2 regions of the Paraburkholderia strydomiana genome follow, and region 1 is predicted to be linked to the other one. Evidence: riboswitches for the same ligand, from Rfam matches in the RefSeq annotation. Region 1 holds a riboswitch; the other holds the start of a gene.
The links. Region 1 has a riboswitch for thiamine pyrophosphate ahead of thiC (phosphomethylpyrimidine synthase ThiC). Riboswitches for the same ligand answer to the same signal wherever they lie in the genome.
Positions count from the first base shown of each region.

Region 2: linked by a shared signal. The riboswitch ahead of J2W46_RS29265 (FAD-dependent oxidoreductase) and the one ahead of thiC (phosphomethylpyrimidine synthase ThiC) in region 1 are both predicted to bind thiamine pyrophosphate.

Region 1 covers NZ_JAVDVL010000007.1:276,586-280,997, reverse strand. The annotation lists gene thiC (phosphomethylpyrimidine synthase ThiC) at 1-1,804, opposite strand, end outside; TPP riboswitch at 1,896-2,014, opposite strand; gene J2W46_RS20735 (GreA/GreB family elongation factor) at 2,255-2,674, opposite strand; gene J2W46_RS20730 (DUF1223 domain-containing protein) at 3,232-4,086, shown strand; gene J2W46_RS20725 (cytochrome b/b6 domain-containing protein) at 4,113-4,412, shown strand, end outside.
Region 2 covers NZ_JAVDVL010000015.1:60,089-64,500, reverse strand. The annotation lists gene thiE (thiamine phosphate synthase) at 1-557, opposite strand, end outside; gene J2W46_RS29275 (thiazole synthase) at 554-1,369, opposite strand; gene thiS (sulfur carrier protein ThiS) at 1,404-1,601, opposite strand; gene J2W46_RS29265 (FAD-dependent oxidoreductase) at 1,673-2,803, opposite strand; TPP riboswitch at 3,022-3,145, opposite strand; gene J2W46_RS29260 (ABC transporter ATP-binding protein/permease) at 3,527-4,412, shown strand, end outside.

The sequences.
Region 1 (4,412 bases):
TCTTCATCGAGCAGAAATGCGGACCGCACATCGAGCAGAAATGCGCGACCTTTGCGGAATCCTTCGGCAGCGTTTCGTCGTGGAATTCGCGTGCCTTATCCGGATCGAGACCGAGGTTGAACTGATCTTCCCAACGGAATTCGAAGCGCGCCTTGCTCAATGCATTGTCACGCACCTGCGCGCCCGGATGGCCCTTCGCCAGATCCGCGGCGTGCGCGGCGAGCTTGTACGTGATGATGCCGGTCTTCACGTCGTCCTTGTTCGGCAAGCCCAGGTGTTCCTTCGGCGTCACGTAGCAGAGCATGGCGGTGCCGAACCAGCCGATCATTGCCGCGCCGATGCCCGACGTGATGTGATCGTAACCGGGAGCGATGTCGGTGGTGAGCGGCCCGAGCGTGTAGAACGGCGCTTCGTCACACCATTCGAGTTGCAGGTCCATGTTCTCCTTGATCAACTGCATCGGCACGTGGCCGGGGCCTTCGATCATCGTCTGCACGTCGTGCTTCCATGCGATCTGCGTAAGCTCGCCGAGCGTCTTCAATTCGCCGAGTTGCGCTTCGTCGTTCGCGTCGTAAATCGAGCCGGGACGCAGGCCGTCGCCGAGCGAGAAGGCCACGTCATACGCCTTCATGATTTCGCAGATGTCTTCGAAATGCTCGTACAGGAAGCTTTCCTTGTGATGCGCGAGGCACCACTTCGCCATGATCGAGCCGCCGCGCGACACGATACCGGTCATGCGCTTGGCGGTGAGCGGCACATACTGCAAACGCACGCCGGCATGAATCGTGAAGTAATCGACGCCTTGTTCGGCCTGTTCGATCAGCGTATCGCGGAAGATCTCCCACGTCAGGTCCTCGGCCTTGCCGTTGACCTTTTCGAGCGCCTGATAGATCGGCACCGTGCCGATCGGCACCGGCGAATTGCGGATGATCCACTCGCGCGTTTCGTGAATGTGTTTGCCGGTCGACAGATCCATCACCGTGTCGCCGCCCCAGCGGATCGCCCACGTCATCTTGTCGACTTCCTCGCCGATCGAAGATGTCACCGCCGAGTTGCCGATGTTCGCGTTCACCTTCACGAGGAAGTTGCGGCCGATGATCATCGGCTCGCTTTCCGGGTGATTGATGTTGTTCGGGATGATCGCGCGGCCGCGCGCAACTTCGTCGCGCACGAATTCCGGCGTGATTTCGGTGAGGCCGTTCGGACCAAAAGCGCTCGCACCGAACGCCTGGCCCGGATGCTGACGGCCCATCATCGCGGCGAGCTTTTCGCCGTTCGGACCGCTCGTCTTCAGCGTCTCGAGATATTCCGCGCGGCGCTGGTTCTCGCGAATCGCGATGTACTCCATTTCCGGCGTAATGATGCCTTTGCGCGCGTAGTGCATCTGCGACACGTTCTTGCCGGGCATCGCACGGCGCGGCGTGCGGTGCAGGCCTTGAAAGCGCAATTCGGCAGTCGCGGGATCGGCGGCGCGCTCGCGGCCGTAGTCGCTCGTGAGGCCGGAGAGCGGTTCCGTGTCGCCGCGTTCTTCGATCCAGCGCTGACGCAGCGCGGGCAGGCCGGCGCGGATGTCGATCTTCGCTTCGGGATCGGAGTAGGGACCCGACGTATCGTAGACGTACACGGGCGGATTCTTTTCGCCGCCGAAGCTGTCTGGCGTGTCGGATTGCGTGATTTCGCGCATCGGCACATGGATGTCGGGGCGCGAGCCGGTCACGTAGACCTTGCGGGAGTTCGGCAGCGGCGCGACGGCGGCTTCGTCGACGTGGGCGTCGGCGGAAAGAAACTTCGGGTTGGCGTTCATGCGTGTTCTCCGTCAAAGCAATGTGGGCCGCTAAGCAGGAGACGAGACGGAAGTAGTCGGAATTCGCGAGAGATGAGGCACAAGGGCTGGAGTGCGAAATCCGTACGCTTCCCTGCGCTGGCATTATCCAGATCAGGTTCAAAGGGTATTTCTCACCCACGTGGCACGGACCTCCAACTCCCGTGCATCGCAGGACCCCCGCGTTAGCAGCGCACACGATACACCGGGCGGGCGCCGCTTGGCAACCCGTCTGCAATGCTGTGTGCGATCGGTATGGGCGTCTTGCGTGAGGCGCAGCGCCCTTGTGGGCCGAGGCTATCTGCGGGAGCGAAAGCGCAAGACGCCGCATCGCGTTGCAGCCCGCCGATCCGCTATTTGCGCACTATCCTTGTATTGACGGGCGCGCCGCGTATGACGCGCTGCAGCACTAATGCCGCGCGGCCTGTTTGCCTACAGCGTGAAATCGTCCGAGGCTTCGGGCTGGTACAGGATCTTTTCCAGCTTCAGCACCTTTTCGGCACCGCTTGGCGGCACGAAGCGAATCTGCTCGCCGCGTTTCGCGCCGAGAAGCGCAAGGCCGACTGGCGAGAACACATTCAGGCGGCCATGCGCGAAGTCGGCGTCGGGGGGATAGACGACGGTCCAGGTCATGTGCTCACCGCTGCTTTCGTCGACGAGCGTCGCCTGCGAGTTCATCGTGACCACGTTGGCCGGAATCTCGCGCGAATCGACGATAACCGCGCGCTCCAGTACGTCGTCGAGCATGTCGTGCAAACGTGCGTCCGCGCCGGGTGCAGCGGCGTGCTTCTCAAGACGGGCGACGTCGAGTTCGGTGAGGTAACACTGCTTGGTCCTTCTGGTCGTTTTCACGGCGGCTACTCCAATTCGATCTGCAATATGGCTGCAATCTGTGTGAGGAAACATCATGCGGATGTGATCGGCCCGGCGCCCCGAAAGTCCCCTTGGGGACGACGCGGCTTCAGGCAAGGAAGCGAGCTGCGTCAGGTGGGGCGCCGGGCGGCGAGAAGCGGAAGCGTTTCTGGCGGAAGCGTTCGCGACGGCTCGTCGGCGGAATGCGGCGCGAACTGCACGCGCGCGCATCCACTTGCGCGGCGGGGGCGCAAGCGGGTGTGGGCGCGTGAAGTCGGAGAACGCATTGAAGGGCCGGCAGTTGTCGAGTGAAGATGAGCGACGCGCCGCTTGTAGCTGACGATGACTGTGGTGACAGCAAGCGGCGCAGTGATTAAGGGCATGTTAGCACGGCGTCTTTCAACGACCTTCGCGAACATTTCGCCGCTGTAAGTCGGGCCGCGCCAAACGGTGATGCGATGAACACGCGTGCAAACGTCAGGCAAAAAAATTTGCGGGGGGCTGTCATAACCTGCTGCGCGCATCGACAAACGTGCAGATCCCGATAGGAGCAGGTCATGCAATCAATCGTCATGCGCCGCGCACGCCGACCGTTCGTTCGAGCCGTCGCAGTTCTCAGTGCAATAGCAATGTTGTCCGCGAGCGGTCTGGCAAATGCAGCCGGCGCGATGTGCAGCGCGCGCAGTCCAGCGCATCGCGTTGCACTCGTCGAGTTGTACAGCAGCGAAGGGTGCAATAGCTGTCCGCCCGCCGACCAGTGGCTCAGCCAATGGAAGCACAGCGGTTCAACGCAAAGCATCGTGCCTCTGGCGCTGCACGTCGACTACTGGAACAGCCTCGGTTGGACGGATCGCTTCTCGCAGCACCGCTTCACCGAACGTCAGCAGACGCTCACCGATCTTGCGGGCGGTCACACCATCTACACGCCTGAAGTTTTCGTGGCGGGGCGGGAGTTGCGAAGCTGGTCGCAACGCGACAGTTTCGAAGGTCGCGTCGGCAAGCTCGTGGCTGAGCCGGCACGAGCGAATGTCGCCCTCGAATTGAAGCCGCAGACGGGCGGCGCATTCAACGTCGCAGCGCGCTTTGACAGCAAGACTGCCGATACCGCCGGGCCGCTCGATGCCTACGTCGCGGTGTACGAAAACTCGCTGAGCTCGCAGGTCGGCGCCGGCGAAAACCGCGGCGCGACATTGCATCACGAACGAGTGGTGCGGCAATGGATCGGGCCGGTGCCGCTCGTCGGCGGCAATGCGCAGATCAGTCGCGACATTCGTTTCGACGATGCCGATACCAATGCCGATACGAACAAGAACGCGAACGCGTCGGCCGACAGATTCGGCGTAGTCGCTTTTGTCCAGAACGCAGCAACCGGCGACGTGCTGCAGGTGGCCGAACTGGCCGCCTGCCATTGAGCTCGCGTCAATCAACGGAGATTCCCATGGCAACGCCTCATGTTGTTCGCGACAGCGCACCGCCTGCCGCGCCCTCCAGCGGCGTGATACATCCGGTATGGGTGCGCATCACGCATTGGCTCAACGCACTCGCGGCGATCGTCATGATGCTGTCGGGATGGCGCATTTACGACGCGTCGCCGGTCTTTCCCGCGTTTCGTTTTCCGACGGAAATCACGCTCGGCGGTTGGCTCGGCGGCGCATTGCAATGGCATTTCGCAGCGATGTGGCTGCTGGTTTTCAACGGCCTCGCGTATCTCGCGCTGAACCTTGCGACCGGACGTTTC
Region 2 (4,412 bases), on a different contig from region 1:
TCAACCCACTCCGCGCTCGGCAGAACCGGATAGAGCCCGAGCCGCGCCGGACAGCGCGGAAAGGCTTGGGCCGGCGCTTGCGGCAGACCGGCGAGGCGAGGGAAAGTGGCCAGATCGCAGGGGAAAGCGTCGCCGGCCGCGTTGGTCCGGGTTTCGTCGCCGTCGCGCCACGCGAGCGCCAGCACCAACGCGTCGTGCGGATCGAAACCGCAATCGAGAAATGCGGCCAGCGCGGGAATCCAGTCTTCCGCGAGATGCCCTTCGAGGCGATATTTCTCGCCGCCCAGGTGCAGCGTGACCTTGTTCTCGGCCGCTTCGACCACCGCCGCGCCCTTTACCAGCCAGTGCGCCATCTGCTCGCCGTGCCGCGCGGCATCGGTGAGTACGATCAGATCGCCGCCGTTCGGCTCGTCCGGCGCGGTCAGACAGATGCGCCACGGCGCGTGGGTAGGCGGCCAGTCGCCAAGGCGCGCGCGGATGCGCTCGGTCGCCTCGGTGAGTTCGTCGGCGGGCGGCCAGAACAGGTCGCGGTCTTTCAGAGCCAATGTTTGCGTCATGCAGCGCTCCCGTCCTGATGCCAGAACGGCATGCCGACCACCGGCGTGCTCGCGTGGGCGCTCTCGCGCTCGGCCATCGGTCCCGCGAGAAACGCCTGGCGGCCCGCTTCGACGCCCAGCGCGAAAGCGCGCGCCATCGCGTCCGGATGCGTGGCCTGCGACACGGCCGTGTTCAGCAGCACCCCGTCGAAGCCCCATTCCATCACCTGCGCCGCATGCGACGGCACGCCAAGTCCGGCGTCGACAATGAGCGGCACGTCCGGCAACCGCTCGCGCAGCACGCGCAAGCCGTACGGATTGATGACACCCTTGCCGGTGCCGATCGGCGCGCCCCACGGCATCAGCGCTTCGCAACCGGCATCCAGCAGACGGCGGCCGATCACGAGGTCTTCGGTGCAATACGGCAGCACCTTGAAGCCGTCTTTGACGAGCTTCGCGGCCGCTTCGATCAGGCCGACGGGATCGGGTTGCAACGTGTAGTCGTCGCCGATCAGTTCGAGCTTGATCCACTCGGTTTCGAAAATTTCACGCGCCATGTGCGCGGTCGCCACGGCCTCGCCGACGGTCAGGCACCCTGCCGTATTGGGCAATAGCGGCACGCGATGGCGCTTGAGCAGGTCGAAGAAGCCGGCTTCAGCGCCGCCTTCGTTCATCTGCCGGCGCAGCGCGACCGTCACCATGCCGGGTCGGGCGGCGTCAATGGAATCCGACAGCGATTGCAGCGACGGGTAACGCGACGTGCCAAGCAGCACGCGGCTCGCGAAGGGTTGGCCGTACAGCGTGAGCGCGTCGGCGGCCTGTGGGGTAGTCATTTGCATGTCTGGTCTCCTGCAATGCGTGACGGCGTTAGCCGCCGGCCACGGGTTGCACGACATCGAGCTTGTCGCCCGGTTGCAACGCGCGCGCCGCATGCTGCGCGCGTGCGACGAAATCGCCGTTGAGCGCGACGGCGAACGGCGGCCGCGCGCCGTAAGCAGCGAGCGCATCGGCGACAGTCGCGCCTTCTGGCAGCGACAGCGGCTTCTGGTTGATGTGAATGTCCATGATGTTCGAATACGGTTCAGTCGATGGCTAAAGCACAAGCGTGCTGACGGCACTGCGGCACGGTTCGGCGCTCATGCCGGCTCCCGCGCACAATCGTGCTGGAAAAGCTCGCTCCAGCGCGCGCCGCGCTGCCAGTCCGCGAACGCGTCGGCGTTGCCGATGCGCCCGTCCAGCAGCGCCGTCGCGAAGCGCACGGCTTCGTCGGCGACTTCGGGCACGATCATGTAGCCGTGCCGGTAAAGTCCGTTCACCCGCAGCGTCTGCGCGCCGTCCCACAGCAATGCCGGCCGATGATCGGGCAAAGTCGGGCGGCACTGCGAATTCAACTCCAGAATGCGCGCCTCGCCAAAGCCCGGATGCACGGAAAACGCAGCGCTCAAAAGCTCCAGCGCGGAACGCACGCTGACGGGCGACATGTCCTCGCCTTCCACCTCGGTTGCGCCGATCACGTAGAGATCGTCCTGCTTCGGTGCAATGTAGAGCGGATAACGCGGATGCAGCAGCCGCACCGGGCGCGTCAGGTTAATGCCTGGCGCATGCACGCGTGCGACTTCACCGCGAATGCCGCGCAGTGTCGGCAGCACGGGTTTGGCGCCGAGGCCGCGGCAGTCGATCGTGACGCGCGCAGGCGGCAGCGCGCTGTCGCTAACAGGTGTATTCCAGTGAGTCTCAACGCCGCGTTGCGCAAGCCCTGCCGCAAGCGCGCGAAGCACCTGGCGGTTATCGAGCTGGCCCTCGCGCGGCAGGAGCCACCCCTGACTGAAGCGCCCCGCCAGCGCCGGCTCGGCCGCGCCGAGCTGGGCGCCGGCAAGCGTGACAAAGCCGCCGTCCAGCAATTCGGCCGGCGCGTTCGAGCGCACGCGTCGTTCGAACAACGGCGCCTCGGTGCGATCCGCGTGATGCCAGACGACGAGCGTGCCATTGCGCTGAAAGAACACCGGTTCGGGCAGTTCGGCCAGCACTTGCGGCCACGTATCGAGCGAGGTCGCGCCCAATCGAGTGATCAGAAGTTCGGCACTCGCGGCTTCGGCGAGCGGCGCCAGCATCGCTGCGGCGACCCACGCGGCGGCTTGCGAACCGGCTGCGTCGCCGCGCTCATAAAGCGCGACGCGATGCCCTTGCCCGGCGAGCCGCCACGCGACGAGACGCCCGCACAGGCCGCCGCCGAGCACCGCGAAATCGGGTTGTGCAGCGCGGCTCATCGTGCGCACTCCGATCCAATGCAACGCGCAATGGCAACGCAGTGCATGCCGCCGGCGACGTGACAAGGAGCAAGAAACATAACTGAAGAATAGGCGGTCATCGAGTCCTTTCCGTACGGCCAAAAAGAAGCGCGTACCCAGGACGAAACCGGCGGGCAAGGCCGGCCAGGCAATAGCGTGCTTCAATGAAGAACGCCGCCCGGCGGGGAATGGAAGACTGGTTGCTTCCGGAAACTTCCCGCGCCGGTATTACCCGGATCGGGTGCAAAGGGTCTCTCTCAGCCTCGCTGCCGCAGCGTGAAAATCACGCCGCTCAAGTGCGAAGCACCCCTGTTTCGTCGAAGGTCATTAGACCATAAAAGGCGCGGCGCTCGCAAACGAGCGGCGCGCGGCATCGAACGCGCCTTGATCCGGCACCGCCTTGGGCGTCACCCATATCGGCGGCGCGGCGCTCTGGCACAATGCCAGCAGAGATGGCGCAGCGAATGCGGCATGACGCGGGGACTGGCGGCGCAAAGTCGCGGCGACGCAGGCGAAACACCCGCAGCGCGATCACCGCAAAACTCGCGCCGATCATTAATTTTCGCTTAAGGGCTTCGCGCCAGAATCGGCAATCGCACCGGTGGTGCTTGCCGGGTGTCGCCACCGGCACACGCACAAATATTCGCAATGGGCCGGCCTGCGTGGGTCGGCCCGAATGGAACAGCACTCCTCAGGACGCTCATGACAACGAATACATCCGCCAGCCCCGCGCTGCCGCCAGACGAGAAAGTCTCCGCCTGGAGCCTGATCAAGCCCTACTGGGTGTCGGAAGAACGCAAGACGGCGTGGGCGTTGCTTCTCGCGATCATCGTGATGAATCTGCTGGTCGTGTGGATCAACGTCCGGCTCAACCGCTGGAGCGCCGACTTCTACAACGCGCTGCAAACCAAGAATGTGCGCGACTTCCCACATTTGCTGATGGTGTTTTCGGGCCTCGCGTTCGGCTACATCATTCTCGCGGTCTACGGGCGTTACATGCGGCAGATGCTCGGGTTCCGCTGGCGTCAGTGGCTCACCACGCGCTATCTGAACGAGTGGCTGCACGACAGCGCGTTCTACCGGATCGAGCGCGACCGCCTCGCCGACAACCCAGACCAGCGGATCAGCGACGACCTTCAGTCGTTCGCCACCACCACGCTGTCGCTCACGCTCGATCTGCTGTCCACGGTCGTCACGCTGGTGTCGTTCATCACGATCCTGTGGTCGCTCGCCGGCGCGCTGACCATCACGCTCGGCGGCGTTCCGCTGCACATCCCCGGCTATATGGTCTGGGCGGCCGCGCTTTACGCGGTGGTCGGATCGCTCGTGATCCAGAAAGTCGGCCACCCGCTCGTGCCGATCAACTATCAGGCACAGAAAGTCGAGGCGGATTTCCGTTTCGGCCTGATCCGTCTGCGCGAAAACGCGGAGCAGATCGCGTTCTACAACGGCATGGACACTGAGAAGAAAAACGCGCATTCGCTGTTCGGCCGGATTCGCGACAACTGGTGGCAGGTCATGAAGTACACGAAGCGATTGACCTTCGTGCTGAGCTTCTATGGCCAGATCGCAATTATTTTCCCGCTCG